DNA from 2 places in the Limosilactobacillus ingluviei str. Autruche 4 genome. Region 2 is predicted to be linked to the other one. Evidence: predicted binding sites of a transcription regulator. Region 2 holds the regulator's gene; the other holds the start of a gene.
The links. Region 2 encodes LexA, which represses DNA repair genes until DNA is damaged. Its sites were predicted from a motif close to CNAACANNTGTTNG; they were not measured.
Positions count from the first base shown of each region.

Region 1 (11,263 bases), 420 kb from region 2:
TCCCTGGCGGTGGCGGCAATTCCGGAAGGCTTGCCCGCGATTGTGACGATCACCTTGGCCCTAGGGACTCAGACGATGGTCAAGCGCAATGCCTTGATCCGCAAGCTGCCAGCGGTAGAAACCCTGGGGGCGACCGAGATCATTGCCTCGGATAAGACCGGGACGCTGACTAAAAATCAGATGACCGTCGAGCAAGTGATGGTCAATGGGACCCTGCAGGCGGCCGCCGCGTTTGACCCGGCTACCAGTGCCCCACTGCAAAAGGCGATGATCCTGGCCAACGACGCCCAACTCGGGGCCGATCACACCCTGCTGGGGGACCCGACCGAAACGGCCTTATGGCAGTTTTGGGTGGATCAAGACGTTGATCTGGCCGCTGTTCGGGCGACCTTCCCCCGGCTCGATTCGCTGCCCTTTGATTCGGAGCGGAAGTTGATGTCGGTGTTGGTAGAAGATGATGCTCAGCCGACTCTCTACACTAAGGGAGCGGTCGATGAACTGCTGGCCCGGGTCGACCGGATCTTGGATCACGGCCAGGTGCGGCCAATTACCGCAGCGGACCAAAAGCAGATCCTTGCCTTTAACGATCAGCTGGCCAAGCAGGCCCTACGGGTGCTGGCCTACGCCTACCGGCCAATGGCAGCCATCGCAGCGGACCTGACCAGCCAAACCGGTGAACAGCACTTGATCTTTATCGGCTTGACCGGGATGATCGACCCGCCACGTCCGGAAGTTAAGGCGGCGATTGCCGAAGCTAAGCAGGCAGGGATTCGGCCGCTGATGATCACGGGGGATCACAAGGTGACGGCCCAAACAATTGCCCAGCGCCTGGGGATTTTGACGCCCGGCGATGAAGATGGCGCGATTACTGGGGCAGAATTAAACCAGCTCAGCGATGAGGAATTGCGGGCCACCGTCGCTAAGTACCACGTCTACGCCCGGGTGGCGCCGGAACACAAAGTCCGGATCGTCAAGGCCTGGCAGGCCCACAATAAGGTGGTGGCAATGACCGGGGACGGGGTCAATGATGCGCCGGCCCTCAAGGCAGCCGACATCGGCGTGGGGATGGGGATCACCGGGACGGAAGTTTCCAAGAACGCCGCTGACGTGGTGCTGGCTGATGACAACTTTGCGACAATTATCGCAGCGGTGCGGGAAGGACGAAAGGTCTTTGCCAACATCCAAAAGGCAATTCAGTACCTGCTATCAGCTAACCTCGGTGAGGTCTTGACCCTCTTTGTCATGACGATCATGAACTGGTCGATTTTGCTGCCGGTTCAAATTTTATGGATCAATCTGGTAACCGATACTTTCCCAGCGATTGCCCTAGGGGTCGAGCCAGCTGAAGGGGACGTGATGAAGCAAGCGCCCCGCGGCTTGCACGCCAGCTTCTTGTCTAACGGCACCGGGGTCAATATCATCTACCAGGGCCTCTTGGAAGGGGCATTGACCTTAGGCGTCTACTGGTGCGGGCTGACCTTCCCAATTCACGCTAACAGTGCCCTGGCCCACGCTGATGCCTTGACGATGGCCTACATTACGTTAGGTCTGATTCAATTGGTTCACGCCTTTAACTGCAAATCGCTGCATGGAACGGTCTTTACCCGCACGAGCCTGGCCAACCGGGCCTTCAATGGGGCGATTGTTGTTTCAGCCTTGGCTCTGATCGCCACGGTGGCCGTGCCACAGCTGAACGGAATTTTCCACACGACGCACCTGGATGGCCACCAGTGGGCGATCGTCGCTTGCGCCGGGCTGTTGATGGTTGCGGTGGTCGAAGGGGTGAAGGTGGTCCAACGGCGTTGGCCAGCCCCTAGCCGGCGGAAAACGCAGGCCTAAGCAGTTCGTTACCGGGGGCAAACAGCGGTTATTGGCAGAAGATGATTAAACAGCAACGGTTGCCAGTTTGGCAGCCGTTTTTGCTTTTCCAATATGTATTTGGCCAACAAAAAAGGGCCCCTGAAAGGAGGCCCGGACCAGCTGGTGTTTGGTTCACGACGCCAAACTGCACACTGGTGTAATTATCTTGTTACTCATATTCTAGCACGTAAAAAAACATGTACAATAGCTACGCACACTTTAAGCCGGGAGTCACGACCCGGACTTGTGTAGGAAGGAGGTACCTTCCATGTTTCATGGGTGTGTTGTTATCTTGTTCGTGCCTAGTGGGCTCGTTAAGTGGCTTTTGAAGTGAGTGGTGAAAGCCCTGCCGAAATAGTACCACAATCAAAAAGCAATGCTTCAGCGCTCGTAGTTAGGTAGCTGCGATGCGCTGTTTCTCATGGTCATCACGCTGCGGCGGGGTGGCTTTTTTTGCTACTATGTTGTCCGTAGATTGTCCGCACTTTTGTTGTAAAATCCTGTTTTTACCTGTGCAAACAAAAACAGGAATGTTGAGCTACCGGCGTTTTAACCACCGTTCAACATTCCTGAAAGCTTTAAAAATGGAGATGAGGGGAGTCGAACCCCTGTCCGAGCATATCGCCATCCTAACCTCTACGCTCATAGATCAACTATTTGAATTTAACCTGCCAAAGCGCCGCTAATCAAGGCTAACATGGCAGGCGAGCTGGGAAGATCTCTTTTGCTGACCACCAGCTGAGGCCACCAACGTAAGTCCACTGCTAATGAAACCCGGTACCGCACCATGGACGAGCCCGGCCGGATTTACGCATGCTTACCGGTTAGGCAGCGTATGCGTAGGATTGTGAATTATTGTTTGCAGTTATAATTTAAAAACTGAGCGTTTTAACAAGCGCCACCTTCAAACGCAATTAGAACTCGACCTATACCCGTCGAATCCAAAAAACATCCCCAAAATTAGGTTACAAACAGTATACAGAAGTTTAAGCTTTATTTCAACTTTTTGGAATTCACTAAAAAATCACGGTTTCCTGGTTATAATAGATGCAAATTTACTAACGGAGGAAATTATTCATGAAAATTCTGATGATTGAAGACAACCAATCCGTCTGCGAAATGATGGGGATGTTCTTTAAAAAGGAGAAGTGGGAGGCGGAATTTGCCTACGATGGCGAAGCCGCCGTTGAAGTATACGAAAAGGACCACGAAACGATCGATATCGTCCTCTTGGACTTGAACCTGCCGAAAAAAGACGGGATGCAAGTGGCGGCCGACATCCGGCGGGTTTCCCCGACGGTGCCGATTATTATGCTGACGGCCCGTGATTCCGAATCCGACCAAGTGCTGGGCTTGGAAATGGGGGCGGACGATTACGTTACCAAGCCCTTCTCACCGATTACGCTGATTGCGCGGATCAAGGCCCTTTACCGGCGGGCTCAACTGGGGCAAATCACCCAACGGGCCTCGAAGGTTACCAGCGATTTTGACGTCCAAACCGCTCACTTTAAGATGAACGTCAAGACCCGGGAAGCCTTCTTAAACGATAAGCAGATTCACGACCTGACGCCGAAGGAATTTGACCTGTTGAAGGCCCTGGCTTCCAAACCCAAGCAGGTCTTTACCCGGGAACAATTACTCCAATTAGTCTGGAACTATGAATTTTACGGGGATGAACGAACGGTCGATGCGCATATCAAGAAGTTGCGCCAAAAGATGGAAAAGGTTGGCCCCAAGGTGATCCAAACGGTGTGGGGCGTGGGTTACAAGTTTGATGATTCTGATATCGAGGGTTAACCGATGCGCTTAGTATGGCGACAAATGTTGGGGATCCTGGTGGTCGTGGTGGTCTTGTGTACCACGTTGACGATTTCGTTTGTCGGGATCACCAACCGGACGGTGTACTTGAATACGTGGCGGCAACTGTCGCAAAATGCGGACAGTTTGATCAATGATGATGAAATCATTTTTAACAAAAAGACCGGGCAGATTGTCGGGATCGAAAAGAGCCAGGTCGACTCCAAGGCCCGGATGCTGATCCGTCAGCACGTGAAGTTTGCCATTTATGATGGCAAGCACGCCTTGCGCTACACTAACGAGCCTGATTATATTCCGACCATCAGCGCAAAAGAGTGGCAAACGATTAAAACGGGGCAAGCCATTCAAAAGCGGGCGAATGTGGCTAAGACTACTAAAAAAGTGACCATCAAGCAAACGACGCCCCATTCGTCCAAGGATGAGAAGCTCGTGGCTCCGCCCGAGATGACAACGGTCATCAAACCCTACTTTTACAAGGGAAAGCTAGTCGCGGCCGTAGCCATTGGCACCTTTACTTCGACGATGCGTGAAAATATGAATCAAATCATCAATGACTTGTTGATCTCCTTTTTAATTGCGGTGTTAGTCGCTTTGGTGATCTCCTTCTTTGTTTCGCGCTCCTTGACCCGGCGGATTGACGCTATGAACAAAGCGACCCGCCAGGTGGCCCGCGGGGACTACAATATTCACCTCGAAAACCGGCAAAAAGATGAACTGGACGAACTCAGCCATAATTTTAACGTGATGGCCCGTTCGCTGCAGGAATCCCAAGAGGAAATCAAGGAACAAGAGGAGCGGCGCCAGCAGTTTCTGGCGAATGCCGCCCACGAGATGCGGACCCCCTTAACTACCATTAACGGGATTTTAGAGGGCTTGGCTTACGACGTGATCCCCGAAGACGAAAAGAAGCATAGCATTGAACTGATGCAGCGCGATACCAAGCGCTTGATCCGCTTGGTCAACGACAACTTAAACTACGAAAAGATCCGGACCAACCAGATTTCTTTGAATCGCAAGGTCTTTGACGCGGGGGCAGTCATTACCAACCTCCGCGATCAACTGACCAAAAAAGCCGCAGCTAAGGACAACCAGTTGGTGGTGACCGCGCCGCCAGAGCTGCGGGTCTACGCGGATTACGACCGCTTTGTCCAGATCCTGTTCAACATTATTCAAAATGCGATTCAGTTTACCGACCATGGGACAATTACGATCGGCGGCCGCTTGGTGTCGCATGGGACCGAGTTTACCGTCCAAGATACCGGGATTGGGATGACCGACGAGCAGGTCGCCCACATCTGGGAACGCTTCTATAAAGCTGATCGGTCGCGGATGAGCACCAAGTATGGGGAGTCGGGGATCGGCATGGCAATCGTTCATCAATTAGTGAAGCTCCACGGTGGGAAAATCCGCGTGACATCGCGCTTAAACCACGGCACGACCTTCACCTTATTCTTCCCGGACCGGCAATCGGCGCCCCACACCGGGGTGAAGAAAAACCATGAAAATGGGAATGAAAGCGATAAATGATTTGCAATCGATTGACACTTCCGGTAAAATGATAAACGTTTTCAAAAAGCACTGATTGGTAACAACCGGCGCTTTTTAATTTCAAAACGATGAAACCGGTTGCGACCGGTTTTAGCCAGACGTCCCGCACCGGGACAAGAGAGAATTGATTTTTTATAGGAGAGTTTTTTACATGGCTTATTTAATTGCATTGATTCCAGCGTTAGGCTGGGGGTTCATGCCAATCATTACCGGTAAGATTGGTGGTTCATCGGCAAACCAAACCTTTGGGATTGGGGCCGGCGCGTCAATTGTCGGCATCATTGCCTTTTTGATCATGCGGCCGCAGGTGTCGTTAGCGGCCTTCCTCTTTTCGTTAGTTTGTGGGGCCCTGTGGTCAACCGCCCAAGTGGGCCAATTCGTTTCCTTTAAGCGGATGGGGGTTTCTAACACGATTCCGCTCTCGACGGTCTTCCAACTGGTTGGGAACTCAATCATTGGGGTCTTGTTCCTGGGCCAATGGTCGGGGGTCAAGGCTCTGATCATTGGCTTCATCGCCTTGATCATCGTGGTGATCGGGGCTTTGATGACCTCGGTTTCCGATGGGCAATCAGAGAAGAAAGTAACTACAGCGAACTTTTTATTCTTGCTGATGACGACGGTCGGGTACTGGATTTATTCGACGTTCCCGAACTTGCCGTTGGTTAAGAGCCAAGATCCGGTCGGGGTCTTCCTGCCAGAAGTGCTCGGGATCTTCATCGGGGCTTCGTTGTACGCGACGATTGCCACGAAGGGGGCCAACTGGAAGCAAAAGGAAAACTACCTCAACATTCTTGGGGGCCTGTCCTGGGGGATTGCGGCCTTTGCCTACATCTTTGCGGCCCGCGAACTGGGGAGCAACACGGCCTTCATCTTTACCCAATTAAACGTGATTATTGCCACTTTCGGGGGGATTTTGCTGTTGCATGAACACAAGAGTGCCCACGAAATGAAGTTTACGGTCGCCGGGATTGCCCTGATCGTGATCGGGAGCATTTGCACGATCTTTGCTTAATTTGATGATTAATCAAGTCAGGTTGCGGGGCGACCTGACTTTTTTGTTTTGATTTTTTTTGAAGTTTTTTGAAGTTAGGAGTAGTCAAAAGCGCTGCTCGCCCAGTATTTTGCGTGAATTTACGAACAAGCGCTATCTAACGAGAAGCAACTTGTAAGCGGTTTCTAAAATAAGAAGTGGAATTAACAGTTTGAGAGGGGGATTTCAATGGATTCCACAGCACCGAAGCCGCGCTGGAAGCTTAAGATGCCTGGCGCCTTCACCATTTTATTCTTTCTGACGGTGATTGCGGTGATGCTGACCTGGGTAGTTCCGGCCGGGAGCTATTCCAAGCTGCAATACACTAATAATCATCTTCAAGTTACTTCGCCAACCGGGAGCAAGGAAACGTTGCCGGCAACGCAAAAGACCCTGGATAAGTTGAACGTCAAAATTGACATCAATCAGTTTACGTCCGGGGCAATTGCCAAGCCCGTTTCGATCCCGAATACCTACCAACGCCTTAAGCAGCACCCTGCTAGCTTGTATAGTGTCTTCACCAGTATGGTCGAGGGGACAATGCAAGCTGTTGATATTATGATCTTTATTTTTGTTTTGGGGGGCTTGATTGGGGTCGTTAAGGAATCAGGCTCCTTTGAAGCGGGGCTGATGGCCCTAACCAAAAAGACGAAGGGGCGCGAATTTGCCCTGGTCTTCTTAGTGGCTATCCTGCTGATGCTTGGGGGAACCCTGTGTGGAATTGAAGAAGAAGCGGTGGCCTTCTACCCCATCCTGGTTCCCGTGTTCTTAGCGATGGGCTACGACTCCATCGTCTGTGTCGGGGCAATTTTCCTGGCCAGTTCGGTGGGGACGACCTTTTCGACGATCAACCCGTTCTCCGTCGTGATTGCTTCCAACGCCGCGGGGACCAACTTTACCCAAGGTTTGCTCGGCCGGGTGATCGGGCTGGGCGTGGCAGCGGTTTTCGTGACCTTGTACTTGCATTGGTATGCCCGCAAGGTTCAAGCCGATCCGACCTTCTCTTACACCTACGAAGACCATGAAGCCTTTGATGCGATGTGGTCAATGGAAAGCGATGCCGTTTCGCCAGCCTTTGACTGGAAAAAGAAAATTACTTTGACCCTGTTTGCCGTCGCCTTCCCGATGATGATTTGGGGCGTGATGGCGAAGGGATGGGGCTTCCCGAACATGGCGGCCTCCTTCTTGACGATTGCCATTATCATCATCTTCTTGAATTGCTTTGGCAAAAACGGTCTGGGCGAAAAGCGGGTCGTGGATGCCTTTACCAATGGTTCTGCCAGTCTGGTCGGGGTTTCGATGATCATCGGGTTGGCCCGTGGGATCAATCTGGTCTTAAACAACGGCTACATTTCCGACACGATCCTTTACCAATCAACGAAACTGGTCGAACACATGTCAGGTTCGCTCTTCATCATTGTGATGATGCTGATCTTCTTTGTCCTGGGCTTCATCGTGCCATCCTCATCCGGGCTGGCCGTTTTAGCCATGCCGATCATGGCCCCGCTGGCCGACACGGTCGAAATTCCACGTTACATCGTGGTCACGGCCTACCAACTCGGGCAGTACGCAATGCTCTTCTTGGCACCGACCGGGTTAGTGATGGCCACCCTGCAAATGCTTGATATGAAGTACTCCCACTGGGTCCGCTTCGTGTGGCCGGTCGTGGTCTTCGTCCTCGTCTTTGGGGCGATGCTGTTAGTCGGCGAAGTCTGGCTCGCCTAATTGAGCCAACAGCTGGTTGCGACCGGCTGTTTTTTTATTTCCCGGGAAATTTCTGCTGCAACCAGCCAATTTGTTTTAGGAAAGCACGTTCGCGTGCTACACTAGATAAAGCAAAGCATATTGATGTGAAAATGGGGGATTGATGCCATGATTTATCGTCAAGCGGACCAGCAGTTTGACCTGGTCGCCGACTACCAGCCAACCGGGGATCAGCCCGAAGCAATTGCCACTTTGACCAAGGGAGTTGAAGCCGGGCGCAAGGCCCAAATTCTGTTGGGGGCGACCGGGACCGGGAAGACCTTCACGATTTCCAATGTGATTAAAAACGTCAATAAACCCACGTTGATCTTGTCGCACAACAAGACCTTGGCGGGACAATTATACGGGGAAATGAAAAAGTTCTTCCCCCACAATGCGGTGGAATACTTTGTTTCTTACTATGATTACTACCAACCGGAAGCCTACGTCCCGTCCAGTGATACTTACATTGAAAAGGACGCCTCGATTAACGATGAAATTGACCAACTGCGCCACTCGGCGACGTCTTCGCTGTTGGAACGCAACGATGTGATCGTGGTGGCTTCCGTCTCCAGCATCTTTGGGCTGGGGTCACCGGCTGAATACCAAAATCACGTCGTCTCCCTGCGGGTTGGACAGGAAATCAGCCGCGACCGCCTGCTGCGTGAATTGGTGACGATTCAATTTGACCGCAACGACATTGATTTTCAGCGCGGCCGGTTCCGGGTTCGGGGTGACGTGGTGGAAATCTTCCCGGCTTCGCGGGAGGAAAAGGCCCTGCGGGTCGAATTTTTTGGTGACGAGATCGACCGGATTCGGGAAGTCGATGCCTTGACTGGGGAAGTGATCGGTGATTTGGAGCACGTTTCGATCTTCCCGGCGACCCACTTCTTGACCAGTGAGGAAATCATGGACGTCGCTCTGCCAGAAATCGAAGCGGATATGAATACCCAGGTGGCCAAGTTCGAAAAGGCCGGTAAGCTCTTGGAAGCCCAACGCCTCAAACAACGGACCACTTATGATATTGAAATGATGCGCGAGATGGGCTACACCAACGGGATCGAAAATTATTCCCGCTACATGGACCGCCGGCAACCGGGCGAGCCGCCGTATACCCTTCTGGACTTCTTCCCCAAGGATTTCTTATTGGTCGTCGACGAATCCCACCAGACAATGCCGCAGGTGCGGGGGATGTACAATGGGGACAAGGCCCGCAAGCAGCAGCTGATCGACTACGGTTTTCGCCTGCCCTCGGCCCTGGATAACCGGCCGTTGACCCTGGGGGAATTTGAATCGCACGTTCACCAGGTCATTTACATGTCCGCCACGCCGGGCCCGTACGAAGAAGCCCAAACCGACCAGGTGGTACAACAAATCATCCGGCCGACCGGGCTGTTGGATCCAACGGTTGAAGTCCGGCCGATCATGGGGCAAATTGACGACCTGGTCGGGGAGATCAACCAGCGGATTGAAAAGCACGAACGGGTGCTGGTGACGACCTTAACCAAGAAGATGTCCGAGGACTTGTCGGATTACCTCAAGGACCTCGGCCTGAAGGTCAAATATCTTCACTCTGACATTAAGACCCTGGAGCGGACCCAGATTATCCGCGACTTGCGCTTGGGCAAGTTTGACGTCTTGGTGGGGATCAATTTGCTGCGGGAAGGGCTGGATATTCCCGAAGTTTCCCTGGTGGCGATCTTGGATGCCGATAAGGAAGGCTTTTTGCGTAATGAACGCTCCTTGATCCAAACCATCGGGCGGGCTGCCCGAAACGCCCACGGGGCGGTAATCATGTACGCCGATACGATTACCGATTCGATGCAAAAAGCCATTGATGAGACCAAGCGGCGGCGGACAATCCAAGAAGCTTATAACCAAAAGCATGGGATCACCCCTAAGACGATCATTAAGCCCATTCAAGAGGCGATTTCCGCGGTCAAGAAGGTGGAAGACACCGAAGCCGATCAGTCGGCTGAATTTACCGCCCAAGACTTCGGCCGCTTAACGGCCGAAGCCCAAGCCCAAATGCTGGCGGAACTGACTGAGCAGATGCGCGCGGCGGCCAAGCGCTTGGACTTTGAACAAGCGGCGACCCTGCGGGATACGATTATGGAATTAACGGCACAACAGAAAGGACAGGGACAAACCAACCGTGGCAAACACTAACAACAAAATTGTGATTAAAGGGGCCCGGGCCCACAACCTCAAAAACATTGATGTAACCATTCCGAAGAATAAACTGGTCGTAATTACGGGTTTATCGGGGTCGGGCAAGAGCTCCTTGGCCTTTGATACCCTATACGCGGAAGGCCAGCGCCGCTACGTGGAAAGTCTGTCGGCTTACGCCCGGCAGTTCCTCGGTCAAATGGACAAGCCGGATGTTGATTCGATCGATGGCTTGTCGCCGGCCATTTCGATCGACCAGAAGACGACGTCGCACAACCCGCGCTCGACGGTCGGGACGGTCACTGAAATCAATGACTTCTTACGGCTGTTGTGGGCCCGGGTCGGCACCCCCATCTGCCCGAACGATCACATTCCGATTTCCAGTCAGTCCCCGGAACAGATGGTCAACCGGATCCTGGAACTGCCCGAACGAAGCAAGCTGCAAATTTTGGCCCCGGTGGTGCGCGATAAGAAGGGGACCCAAAAGAAGGTCTTTGAACAGATCAAAAAAGACGGTTTCGTCCGGGTCCAAGTCGATGGTGAGACCTACGACATTGAAGAAGCGCCCGAATTGGATAAAAACAAGCAGCACCAGATCAACGTCGTCGTCGATCGGATCGTGGTCAAGGACGGGATTCGTTCGCGCCTGTTTGATTCCTTGGAAGCGGCCTTGCGGTTGAGTGGCGGCTACGTCACCGTGGATGTGATTGGGGAAGCGCCGCTCTTCTTTTCTGAACAGTATGCCTGCCCAATCTGTGGGTTTACAGTTGGCGAATTGGAACCGCGCCTCTTCTCCTTTAATGCGCCGATTGGGGCGTGTCCAGCCTGCGAAGGTTTGGGATTGAAGCTGGAAGTTGACGAAGATCTGGTGATCCCTGACCGGACCAAAACGTTGGCCCAGGGCGCTTTGGAACCGTGGAACCCGATTTCTTCCAAGTACTACCCAGAAATGCTGGCCCAATTCTGTGCGTCAGCCGGGATTGACCTGGATACCCCGTTTGACCAGCTGCCCGCGGCCCAACAAAAGCAATTGCTGTATGGCAATGGGGATACGACCTTCCACTTCCACTACGAGAATGACTTTGGTGGTGTCCG
Region 1 is NZ_HE997173.1:1,028,393-1,039,655, reverse strand. Features, by position in the region: gene BN54_RS05120 (cation-translocating P-type ATPase) at 1-1,839, shown strand, start outside; RNA gene ssrA (transfer-messenger RNA) at 2,443-2,816, opposite strand; gene BN54_RS05115 (winged helix-turn-helix domain-containing protein) at 2,938-3,657, shown strand; gene BN54_RS05110 (ATP-binding protein) at 3,661-5,205, shown strand; gene BN54_RS05105 (GRP family sugar transporter) at 5,378-6,238, shown strand; gene BN54_RS05100 (YfcC family protein) at 6,446-7,981, shown strand; gene uvrB (excinuclease ABC subunit UvrB) at 8,129-10,168, shown strand; gene uvrA (excinuclease ABC subunit UvrA) at 10,155-11,263, shown strand, end outside.
Region 1: a site for LexA is predicted at 8,060-8,073, ahead of uvrB (excinuclease ABC subunit UvrB). Genes of this name have one in related genera too.

Region 2 (11,263 bases):
CGGCCCGGATTGCGTCATCGTTAGATGGGATGATCACATCAATGTCATCTGGGTCCGTGTTAGTGTCAACCATTGCAACAATCGGAATGTTCAACTTTTGAGCTTCCTTAACTGCAATTTGTTCCTTGTGTGGGTCAACAATGTACAATACATCTGGGATGCGTGGCATGTCTTCGATCCCACCCAAGAAGCGTTCCAACTTTTCACGTTGCTTCGTCAACACAGCAACTTCCTTCTTTGGCAGCCGGTCAAACGTGCCATCTTCTGCCATCTTCTTGAGTTGCTTCAAGCGGTTGATCCGGGATTGGATCGTCTTCCAGTTGGTCAAGGTCCCACCAAGCCAACGGTGGTTAACAAAGTATTGACCTGCCCGAACGGCTTCTTCTTCAATTGAGTCTTGGGCTTGCTTCTTGGTCCCAACAAACAGAACCACCCCGCCATCAGCGGCAATGTCCTTCACGTAGTTGTAAGCGTGATCGATCATCTTAACCGTCTTTTGCAGGTCAATGATGTAAATCCCGTTCCGTTCCGTGAAGATGAATGGCTTCATCTTTGGGTTCCAACGACGCGTTTGGTGACCAAAGTGGACACCGGCTTCAAGCAATTGCTTCATGCTAACTACAGACATGAATATACCTCCAAAAAAATAGTTTTTTCCTCCCCGCCCCTCACTTGACTGGGGTACGAAAACGCACTTCCTCAGTCATCAAGACGGGTGTGAATTGGGCTTTCTGCACCGTTGACTAGTATACAAAAAACGGACTGAAAAGACAAGTCTTTCAGCCCGAGAAAATTGATTTTTAGTTAAATTTAACTTCGTGGTCAGAAGCACCGGTTTGAATCAGACTCAGGTTAGCGTCCAAACTTTGCTTAACCATGTTTTCAACCGCGACATTGGTGTAGAAGGCGGTGTGTGGGGAAATTAAAACGTTGCCCCGGCTTTCCAAGTTCCAGAATTCTGGGTAATCCATGTTCTTACCAGCCATGTTGTGGTTAAAGACCTTGGTTTCATCAACTAAGACATCCAAGGCAGCCCCGGCAACCTTACCAGAATCAAGGGCATCGATCAAAGCCTTTTCATCAATCAGTGGCCCCCGCGAAGCATTAACGATGAAGACCCCATCGTTCATCTTGTCGAAGGCTTCCTTGTTTAACATGTTTTCTGTTTCAGGGAACAACGGAATGTGCAAAGTAACCACCGTTGCTTGCGCAAACAGTTCGTCTAAACTGTCAACATACAAACCTTCTTTTTCCAATTCAGGGTTGTGGAACTTGTCATAAGCAATTACCTTCGCCCCAAAGCCCTTGTAGATGTCAATGGCAACTTGCCCAATGTGGCCCGTCCCAATGACCCCAACCACTTGTTGGTTTAATTCTTGAGAAATTTCTGGTGCCCACCGGTAATCACGACGGTCAAACTTCCGGAAGTATTCCTTAGTCCGACGCAACAGATTCATTAATTGAGTGACAGAAAATTCAGCGATGGCCGCTGGTGAATAAACTGGAACGTTGGTAATCTTAAAGTCATTTTCCTTTACGGCTACCGGGTTCAAATTATCAACCCCGACATTACGCAAGGACAGGTAGTGAATTCCGTAGCCTGCCAGCGTCTTTAAAACGTTATCCGTGTATGGAGCTTGTTGATAGGCTACCACCCCATCAAACCCTTCAGCTTGATCGACCGTGCTGTCAAGTAATAATTCTTCAACAATCTTGACTTGAACGTCTGGGTGTTGTTCTTGCCATTCAGCAACGTATGGCTTTTCGTCTTCGCGAATCCCGTAAGCAATAATCTTCATTACTTTAGCCTCCAAATCTTTGTCTCTAAGGAAAATAGCGGTTCTACCCAAATGTGAATCGAATCACATTACCTTGTCAGAACCTTTATTTTTCGACAAATTCATTATAGCACAGTTTGTGAAAAAGTGTGCTATTTTTAAGCTAAAATCTTATGAAACCGCTACCATTTCACGCCACGCATGTGAAGAAATTTTTCCTTGGCCTGCCGGGACTGATGCTTAAAGCGGTACTCAGCCGCCAAGGCCGCTGACTTATCCGCAAACGCCTCTTGATAAAGCAACCGTAACGGGTGCCGCGCTTTGACCCGGGTATATTTTGCCCCTTTAAACCGTTGGTGCGTCCGAAATCGCCGTTGCACGTCATCAGTAAAACCACAGTAAAAACTACCGTCAGCACATAACAAAACATACATGTAATACAGCTTAGTGGGCATGCAACATCGCCTGCACTTCCGGTCGGTAATTCCCGGCTTGATCGGCAACCACTAAGGGTGGCACCACTTTTAAGCCCCCCGCTTTACCATCTTTAATGGCCTCGATCAAAACCATATTCGCATCCCGGCCCGCCTTGGGATACACTAAGCGCAAACGCTTAGGGGCCAAGCGGTATTGTGAAAAGGTCGTTAAGATTTCCGCCAAGCGTTCGGGGCGGTGCACCAGATAAGCTTTCCCATTCATTTTTAACAGCCCACTCATTTTCGCTACGATACCAGCTAAATCAATGGCAATTTCGTGCCGGGCCAAAGCCAAGTGGGGATTCGGATTTTTTTCGCTGGTGGGTAAATCCTTAAAGTACGGCGGATTGCATACAACAATGTCCGCTGAATCCTTTGACAGATATTCGTAAATGTCCTTTACATCCGCATTAATGACGGTGTAGCGTTCCGTCAGCTGATTTAAAGCCACGCTGCGTTCGGCCATGTCCGCTAAGCGCGTTTGCAACTCGACTTCTGTAATGTGCCCGCCTAACTTTCGATTTAAAAAGAGGCCAATCGCCCCATTCCCCGCACAAAGATCTACGGTTTGCAGCTTACTTTTGCGATTAGGACGCACAAAATCAGCTAACAACACCGCATCCAGAGAAAAGGCAAACACTTCCGGACTCTGAATAATTCGAATGCCTTGGGCACTTAGCGCATCAATGCGCTCGTTGGCTTTGAGTAATGCTTCCTCGTTCATTTTTCCTCCGCTTGCTTGCATAATCGACTGTGATTCTTCATACTAGACTAAGAATATTCCAAGATAAAAAATTATTGGTGAGGTTTATCAATGCTATACAGTTTTTTAGTTCATTTGGTCCAACCCTTCTTAAATTTGATCAACGGGCGACCAATTATTACCGGTAAGGAGCATTTACCGGCCGGAAATTACATTTTAATTGCTCCCCATCGCTCATGGATGGATCCCGTGCTATTGGCGCTGGCCATTTTTCCTAAAAAATTTGCCTTTATGGCCAAAGAAGAACTTTTCCAAAAGCCGCTGGCTAATTGGTTTTTACGGAAATTAAACGCTTTTCCCGTCAACCGAGCTAACCCTGGTCCGTCGGCCGTTAAAACCCCGGTCCGCATTCTGAAGCAAACCGACTTGGCGACCATTATCTTCCCAACCGGTTCTCGTTATTCCGCGAAGCTAAAGGGCGGGGCGCTTGTAATCGCAAAGTTGGCCGGTGTACCTTTGGTGCCAGCAGTCTATCAAGGGCCGTTGTCATTTAAACAACTCTTTGCGCGTCATCCACGCAAAATTGCGATCGGGGAACCAATCACAATCGACCGCAAAATGAAATTAAATGACGAAAAGCTCGCCGAAATGGAGCAGACGATTCAAGCCGCTTTTGACCAGTTAGACCAACAATTGGACCCGACCTTTAAATACCAGATGCCACCAAAACCATCTGATGATCAATTTTAGTAATAAAAAAGGCGGCGGAAACGCCGCTTTTTTTATTACTTTTTATTAGCTTTCTTAGCTTGGCTCTTCATCGTTTGCATCATTTGGTGCAACTTCTTGTCCGATGGCTTTTGGCCCATTTGCAACATCATCGTCCGCAACATGTCAGCCGAAATTGGCGGATTGTTCCGCAAGTAGTTTTCCATGTAGCGCCGTGCCCCAAAGAAACCAATGGCAATCCCAACCAGTAAAGCCAAAATTACTAAAGCAATTGTCAGACCCACTGTCTTTTCCCCCTTTGTTTAAATCATATCTATGTTACACAATTCGGGAGAATTTTAAAAGCCTAATTTTAATTTAATCATCCCGCAACCCCTTTTTACGTTGAATGGCTTTCACCTTTTCTGGGGTCACCTCTTTACCATTTTTATCAAAGATTTGCATCATTTCGATGTTGGAACGGAACGCCGCCCGAAAATTCTTTAAATACTGATCCCGCAATTTTTTGCGTTCTGCTTTTTCAGCCGGAGTCAAGCCCTCCGTTTTGTTTTTATGGGCCAATTCGTTAATTCGTTTTAATAATTGGTCTTGTTCTTTTGATTCCGTCATGCTCATCAACTCCCTTACGAATCAATTTTAGCATACCCAAAATTACCATTAAATACAAGCAGCCAAACTTGCGAACGCATGTTTTACAAATCAATTCTTATATGGTAAGATAATTAAAAAAAGGAGCGAAGTACTATGCCACGAAATTCCGAACCCAAGCAATTAGAAGTGCTAGCGTTTATCCATCAACAAGTTACCAATCAGGGCTATCCGCCGACCATCCGTGAAATTTGCGATGCAGTTGGTTTGTCATCAACTTCTACGGTTCACGGCCACATTAACCGCTTAATCAAACGGGGCTACTTACAAAAAGACCCGGCTAAACCCCGGGCCTTAGAAATTACCCAAGAAGGCCTTAGCGCCATCGGCATTAAGCCGCACCAACACGAAATTCCTCTTTTAGGGGTCGTAGCGGCCGGCCAGCCGATTTTGGCAATTGAAGATGCCACTGACTACTACCCCGTTCCACCAACGATCCAAGACAATGATGATTTGTTCATGTTGACGATTAAGGGAAACAGTATGATCAACATGGGCATTTTAAACGGCGATAAGGTCATTGTTCGTCAGCAAGAAACTGCCAATAACGGGGATGTAGTCATCGCCATGACCACGGAAAACGAAGTTACTTGCAAGCGGTTCTACAAAGAAGCTCACTACTACCGCTTAGAACCAGAAAACGACCAAATGGACCCGATCATTTTAGACGATGTTCGGATTTTGGGGCGGGTGATTGGTTTATTCCGAGACAGTATTTTTTAGAGAACTAGCTTTTCGGCTAGCGTCTAGAAAGTAACAACAAAGCGCTAGAAATCAACGTTTTCAGGAACGTGATTTCTAGCGCTTTTTGAAATTTTAAGACTTTTTTCCAGCCGCTTTTTCTAGTTTTCTAGCCCCGCCGTTGATATTGACGTTGGTGGTTTTGTTGGCCTGCCAGGACAAACGGGGCTTGGCTGTCTGACAAATCAAAGGTACAATCCTGACTTTGCAAGCCTAAGTGCTGATTGAATAAGGTTTCATATTCTGCAACACTGACTTGCCGCCGTTGATCAAGCATTGCATCGGGCCGTTCCAGGGCCGCCGCAAAGCCATCAACAAGCCGGCCCGTCAAAAATTCTCCTTCAGCACCCGAGCCATAGCTAAACAGGCCCAAACGATTACCCGCTTGCAACTGACCGTGATTAAGCGCCGAAAGCAAGCTTAGGTACAACGACCCCGTGTAAAGATTACCGACCCGGCGGCTATAAACCTGGCTGGCTTGCAACACCGCCCAAAAACGCTGGGCAACTTGATCATCACGATCGCCTAACTCACTAGCCAAGGCCTTCTTGCCCATCTTAGTAAACGGCAAGTGGAATAAGAAGCCAGCAAAATCATCAAGCGTCACCCCAGTCAATTGCCGGTACCGTTGCCAACAAGCTTGGAAGAAATCAATGTAGACTTGGGTCGAATATTTCCCATCAACCAGTGCTTCTGACCGATACAGCGGCCGCCAAAAGTCCATCACATCTTGGGAAAAAGCAACACTGGTCGATTCTAATTCCAACACGCGGGGGTCTTTTGCCACCACCATGGCGACCGCGCCCCCACCTTGTGTAACTTCACCACCAGTTTGCAACCCGTAACGAGCAATATCGCTAGCAATTACCAAGATTTTTTCGGTCGGGTGCAATGCCACCAACCCTTTCGCAAATTGCAAGCCGGCGGTGGCTGAGTAACAAGCTTCCTTTAATTCGATCGTGCGGACAAAATCGCTTAGCCCCAATAGTTGCTTTACGTACAAAGCCGCGGCCTTTGAATTATCGACGCCAGATTCCGTGGCCACAATTACGGTGCTGACCTGCGCTAATTCAGCGGCCGGAATTTTGGCGGCTGCTTGTGCGGCCAAGGTCACCGCATCCTGGGTTGGCGGAATCACGGCCTGTTGGCTTTGGCCAATCCCCATTAAATATTTATCCGGGTCAACGTGGCGTGCCGCCGCTAAGTCGCGTAAATCTAAATACAACTCGGTCGTTGCAAAGGTGAGCCGATCAATCCCAATCTTCAAAATAATCCCTCCGTCTTCAGCATGATGGTTTAATTTTAGCGGTTCCGAGGTTCCTTGTAAAATAATCACTGCTTTTCGCCCGTTGAATTAATTAAAAATGAAAATTAGATGAGAAAAAGGTATAATGATCTTACTTATCACGTTAGGGAGGCGAAATTAATGGCAGATATTTGGTCATTTCTCCAGTCGCAACACTTAGTTCCGCATTTACTAAAGGGCTATTTCGGCTTAGAAAGCGAACAACACCGGCTAACCGCAACCGGCCAGCTAAGTCGGGCCCCGTACCCCTCGACCTTTTCTTCCCGGCAGACGAATCCATATTTAAAAACTGACTTTGCTGACAATATGCTTGAAATGGTTGCACCTCCTAGTCAAGGCAGTCGTTTAGCGGTCCGCAACCTAACCATGATTCAAGAAGTTGAGCTTGCTCACCTTAAGAATCACGACTTTTTATGGCCCCTATCCGTGCCACCCGTTTTTTCAGCGACAGACCTCCACTTTGCAGGTCAATTTAACAGTCGCGCATGGGTGGCCCGATACCATGACTACTTACAAGCAAAATACGGCACCAGCCGGGAATTGCTGACGGGAATTCACATTAATTTTTCGTTTGATCGCCACCTCCTAACCCAATTAAGCGCCCATCTGACTTCAACTACTGAGTCGGCAATCGCTTGGCAAAACCAGCTTTACTTCCAATGTGCCCAAGCCTTCGTGGCCTACCGGTGGTTATTTACCTACTTATTCGGGTCCAGCCCGGTCGCTGGCAATCAACTCAGTGGCGCCCCCGTCTCCTTTTCGGCTCCCGTTCGCAGTTTACGCAACAGTAATTTTGGCTATACCAATTTTGCAGAGGAAACGATCACCTATGCCAGCTTAGCAGCCCAAGTACGCCAATTAAACGCGATGCTAGTCAACCAGCGCTTCTTTTCCCTCCATGAATTTTATGGCCCCGTTCGGCTAAAAGGACGCGCAACGGACCTGGCCGACCTTTTGGCAAACGGCGTCGAGCGGCTTGAATTCCGGGCCTTTGACCTGGATCCTTTTACGGCCAGCGGCATTGCACCAGCAACCCTTGATTTCCTGGAACTTTGCTTGGCTTACTGGCTGGTGACCCGCCCAACGCTGGACCTGACCACCTCTCGCGAACGCAACCATGCCGTTGCCATGCAAGCCCCCACGGAAGTCTTCGCGTGGGTCCAACGCGAAGGCAGCCAGTTGGTGGCACAGTTACACGAGTTTGCCCAAACCATTAAGGCCCCGGCTGCTTACTTTCATGCGCTTGCCACCGTCCAGCAACGGCTTCAAGCCCCTACCAAAACCCCGAGTGGCCGGTTGGTTGAATTTATCACTTCAGATCACCAATTGCTTAACTTCGGCATCACCACAGGGCAACGGCGGTATCAACTTTTCGCCCAAAACCCGGCCCCGGTGCCGGTTTTAGCAGAGACCTATTCCGTCCAAGAACAGCAATTGCTCCAAGCTGCCATTGAACTTGGCCTTTCCATTTCATTTACCCCGGTGTTGCAAATCAGCCACCACCACCAAAGTTTATCCCTCACCCCAACCGAACCGCTCATCCCAAGCAACATCACAGCCCGCCAATTCCTTTGCCGTTATTTTGCCCTGGAGTAAAACTTACTAAAATTTTAAATTGGCGGGTTAAATTCGCAGTGCTACAATGGTGAACGGAATATTTTTAGTAGAAAGTCATTTGGCATTTTAAGCGGCCAAATGAAATGAGGAATTGAGAATGGTTAGGAACACCAGTCGTCGGGAAGATCTGCACCTGGCCGTGCTAACGGTTGGGTTAGGACTAATCGTGGGAAGTTCATCGCTTTTATTAGGGCTCTTATTGGACCACGTTGAACACTTATTTTTGGGCTTCATTGAAAACAACCAGGTCCCCGTTGCGATCCATACCCCACCAGTCCAACGCTTCCTCGCACTAGTGCTTGGTGGAATTATTAGCGCTTTGAGTTGGTACTGGCTACAACGCAATTGGCGCCCCGTCGGCATCAAGGCCGCCATGCAGGGCACCCGGATGCCGGTTGGCCGAACGATCGGGCATGTCGTCACCCAAATCTTTTACGTCAGTACCGGGGGGTCGATCGGGCGTGAATTAGCACCGCGGCAAGCCGGGGCAATGATTGCCGACAATTTAAGTCGGTGGAGCCAGCAACACGGTTGGCAAATCACGCCGGAAGACCGCCGCCTGTTGATTGCAGCGGCAGCCGGGGCTGGGTTTGCCGGCGTTTATATCTCGCCTTTAACGGGAACCATGTTTTGTCTGGAACTGCTATACAAAAAAATCACCCCGCGCTCCGTGGCCGTCAGCGTTACCATGTCGGCCATTGCCACTATGGTGGGCGCATTAACGAAGGGCTTTGTCCCGTACTATCTGACTGGCAACCATCACTATGCTTTGACCATCATCCCGCTCGCGATAATCTTAGGGGTGGTTAACGGTGCCCTCGGCGCGGGGTTTAAGGCAATCATTAACCGAGCCAGTCAGCACCGGGCTTATGGCCGGCAATTGCTGTGGCAGTTCCCACTTGTTGCGGCCTTGACCGGCTTAATTGCCATGTTCTTTCCAGCGGTTTGTGGTAATGGCCGGGGCCTGGCCCAATTAGCCATGAATACCCATCCCGCGACCTTGCTGGCCATCAGCTGGCTTGGCTTCGGTTTCTTGGCGAAAGCCAGCGCAACGCTATTAACCATTAAGGGGGGCGGTTACGGTGGTACTTTAACCCCCTCAATTGCCTTGGGGGCGTGCAGCGGCTTAATGATCGGCGCCTTATACGTTCCCCTGGTCAGTGGTGTAACTCTAAGCCAAACGGCCGTCCTCGGGGCCGCCGGACTGTTGGCCGCATCGCAAAGTGCGCCATTAATGGCCTTATTCATGATTTACGAAGTTTGTCATATGAACCATACGGCCTTGCTGCCTTTGGCCTTAGTGGTTGCGATTGCCACTTGGACCGCGCAACAATTTCAAAAACAAAAAGATTAAACAAAACCGCGCGTTTGTTAGGCTTTACTCCCCAACAAACGCGCGGCTTTCTTTTATAATCAAGGCAACGTTTTACAGCATCCGCATTATCAAAGCGGTTAAGTCATCAACACTGACTGAACTTAAATTACGTTCAATATCGACCGTTGACAATGCCGCCCTGATGGCTTCGGCGTGGTATTCAACTCCCTGTAAGGCCGCTTCAATCACGGCCGGGTTGCCGGTGGTAAAAAAGTCCCCAAACAGCTTAATTTCACTGATGTGGCGGTCAACCACATTGAAATTGAAGGCCACCGTCCCAATCGGAAAATGGTGGGAAACATAGTGTTCATAACCCGGATTTTGCCCAAAGTTCCATTCATCAGTAGCAAACCGGCTGGCTTGCCGAGCGTCAATTACCGCCCAATCTGCTTCCGTAAGGTGATAGGTCGGAATGTCAGCTAATTTTTCAACCCCAAACATGTGACAAAGCAAGTAATTCTTAAAATCCTCGCTGGTCCAAGCTTGGTACTTGGCCGGCAAATGCGGCTTGACGTTCGTAATCCGGGCGTCAACCGATTTAATCCCCTTGGATTCTAATTTACCAATATCGGGCGTCAAAACCGTGCGGGCCACAGTTTCATCCAAATCAAACATAATCGTGCCACCGGCGGCATAGGCATTATTGGCTTTAACCATGGCCATCCCTGAAAATTTTTTACCGTCAATGGCCATATCATTGCGCCCACGTACTTCAGCGCCGGCCACTCCCAAATCGTGCAAGGCCGCCACAATCGGCGCGCCGATTTTTTGAAAATCTCGGAAATCAGTGGTGTCTCCCACCACAATGTTTTCAAAGATAATATTACCCCGGTCATGATAAACCGCCCCGCCACCGCTGGTCCGGCGCACCAACTGGATATCATGCCGTTTTAGATACGGCAGGTTAACTTCGGCATAGGCATTTTGGTGCCGACCGATAATGACCGCCGGATCGTTAATGTAGCAGATCAAGCCATGCCCCTCTAACCGCAAATCGTTAATCAAGTATGCATCTAATGATTGATTGATCATGGCATTGTAAACGGGTTTGCCATGCCGACTGGTGTCAATTAAGAACAAACTGGCCACTTCCTTCCTTTTTTAAAATTCAAAAAAGATCTTCCTTTTACCGAGAACTTAAAGAGCTCCCTTTTATCTTAGTCCTTACATTAGCCCCTGCCAACGAAAAATTGGCAAAGCGACTGACTTTTTCACCGTAACGATAACCTAACAAAAGAACCGCTAAATACTGACTTAACAGCATCTAGCGGTTTTAAAACTTAAAAATAAGGAGAGTACAGGATTTGAACCTGCGCGCCCATTCAACATGGGTTCGCCGGATTTCGAGTCCGGTGCATTACCACTCTGCCAACTCTCCGTGACAACTATTATAGTTTAGCATGGAGAATTAGCTTTGGCAAGGGTATTTAGTTAATTGATAGACCATTTTTTAATAAGAATTCGAGTAATGGCAGTCGATCGCCACCTGTTTGGGTAATAAAGTGGTCGCCAGTTGGCAAAAGAATAAACGGCGCCGCCAAATTAGTAGCCAGTCGTTGGGTAAACTGGTATGGAACAATATGATCATCCCGCGCCGAAATTACGACCGCGGCTTTTAATTTGGCCCGAATCGCAGCATAATCGAGCGATTCAGCGGTAAATGGTGCCAGTTCTGTCAGGCCAGGGACGAGGTCATCAAAACCAGAAACGAGAATTAAGTTGACATTCTGTACATCAGCTTGCGCCAAAAAGCGTAGGGTGGTAATACAACCAAGCGAATGGCCGATTAACGTCACCCCATCGGTCTGCGAGATTTGCGACTGACAAGCCGCCAACCAGTCAGCCAAACGAGGATTATCAGGTTCCGGGAGCGTTACGACGTGAACCGGT
Region 2 is NZ_HE997173.1:609,582-620,844, forward strand. Features, by position in the region: gene rpsB (30S ribosomal protein S2) at 1-628, opposite strand, end outside; gene BN54_RS02950 (D-2-hydroxyacid dehydrogenase) at 801-1,799, opposite strand; gene BN54_RS02955 (GIY-YIG nuclease family protein) at 1,961-2,233, opposite strand; gene BN54_RS02960 (tRNA1(Val) (adenine(37)-N6)-methyltransferase) at 2,223-2,978, opposite strand; gene BN54_RS02965 (lysophospholipid acyltransferase family protein) at 3,069-3,707, shown strand; gene BN54_RS02970 (YneF family protein) at 3,743-3,970, opposite strand; gene BN54_RS02975 (DUF896 domain-containing protein) at 4,044-4,295, opposite strand; gene lexA (transcriptional repressor LexA) at 4,431-5,057, shown strand; gene BN54_RS02985 (hydroxymethylglutaryl-CoA synthase) at 5,185-6,342, opposite strand; gene BN54_RS02990 (hypothetical protein) at 6,502-7,977, shown strand; gene BN54_RS02995 (chloride channel protein) at 8,096-9,352, shown strand; gene lplA (lipoate--protein ligase) at 9,425-10,453, opposite strand; tRNA gene BN54_RS03005 (tRNA-Ser) at 10,663-10,751, opposite strand; gene BN54_RS03010 (RBBP9/YdeN family alpha/beta hydrolase) at 10,801-11,263, opposite strand, start outside.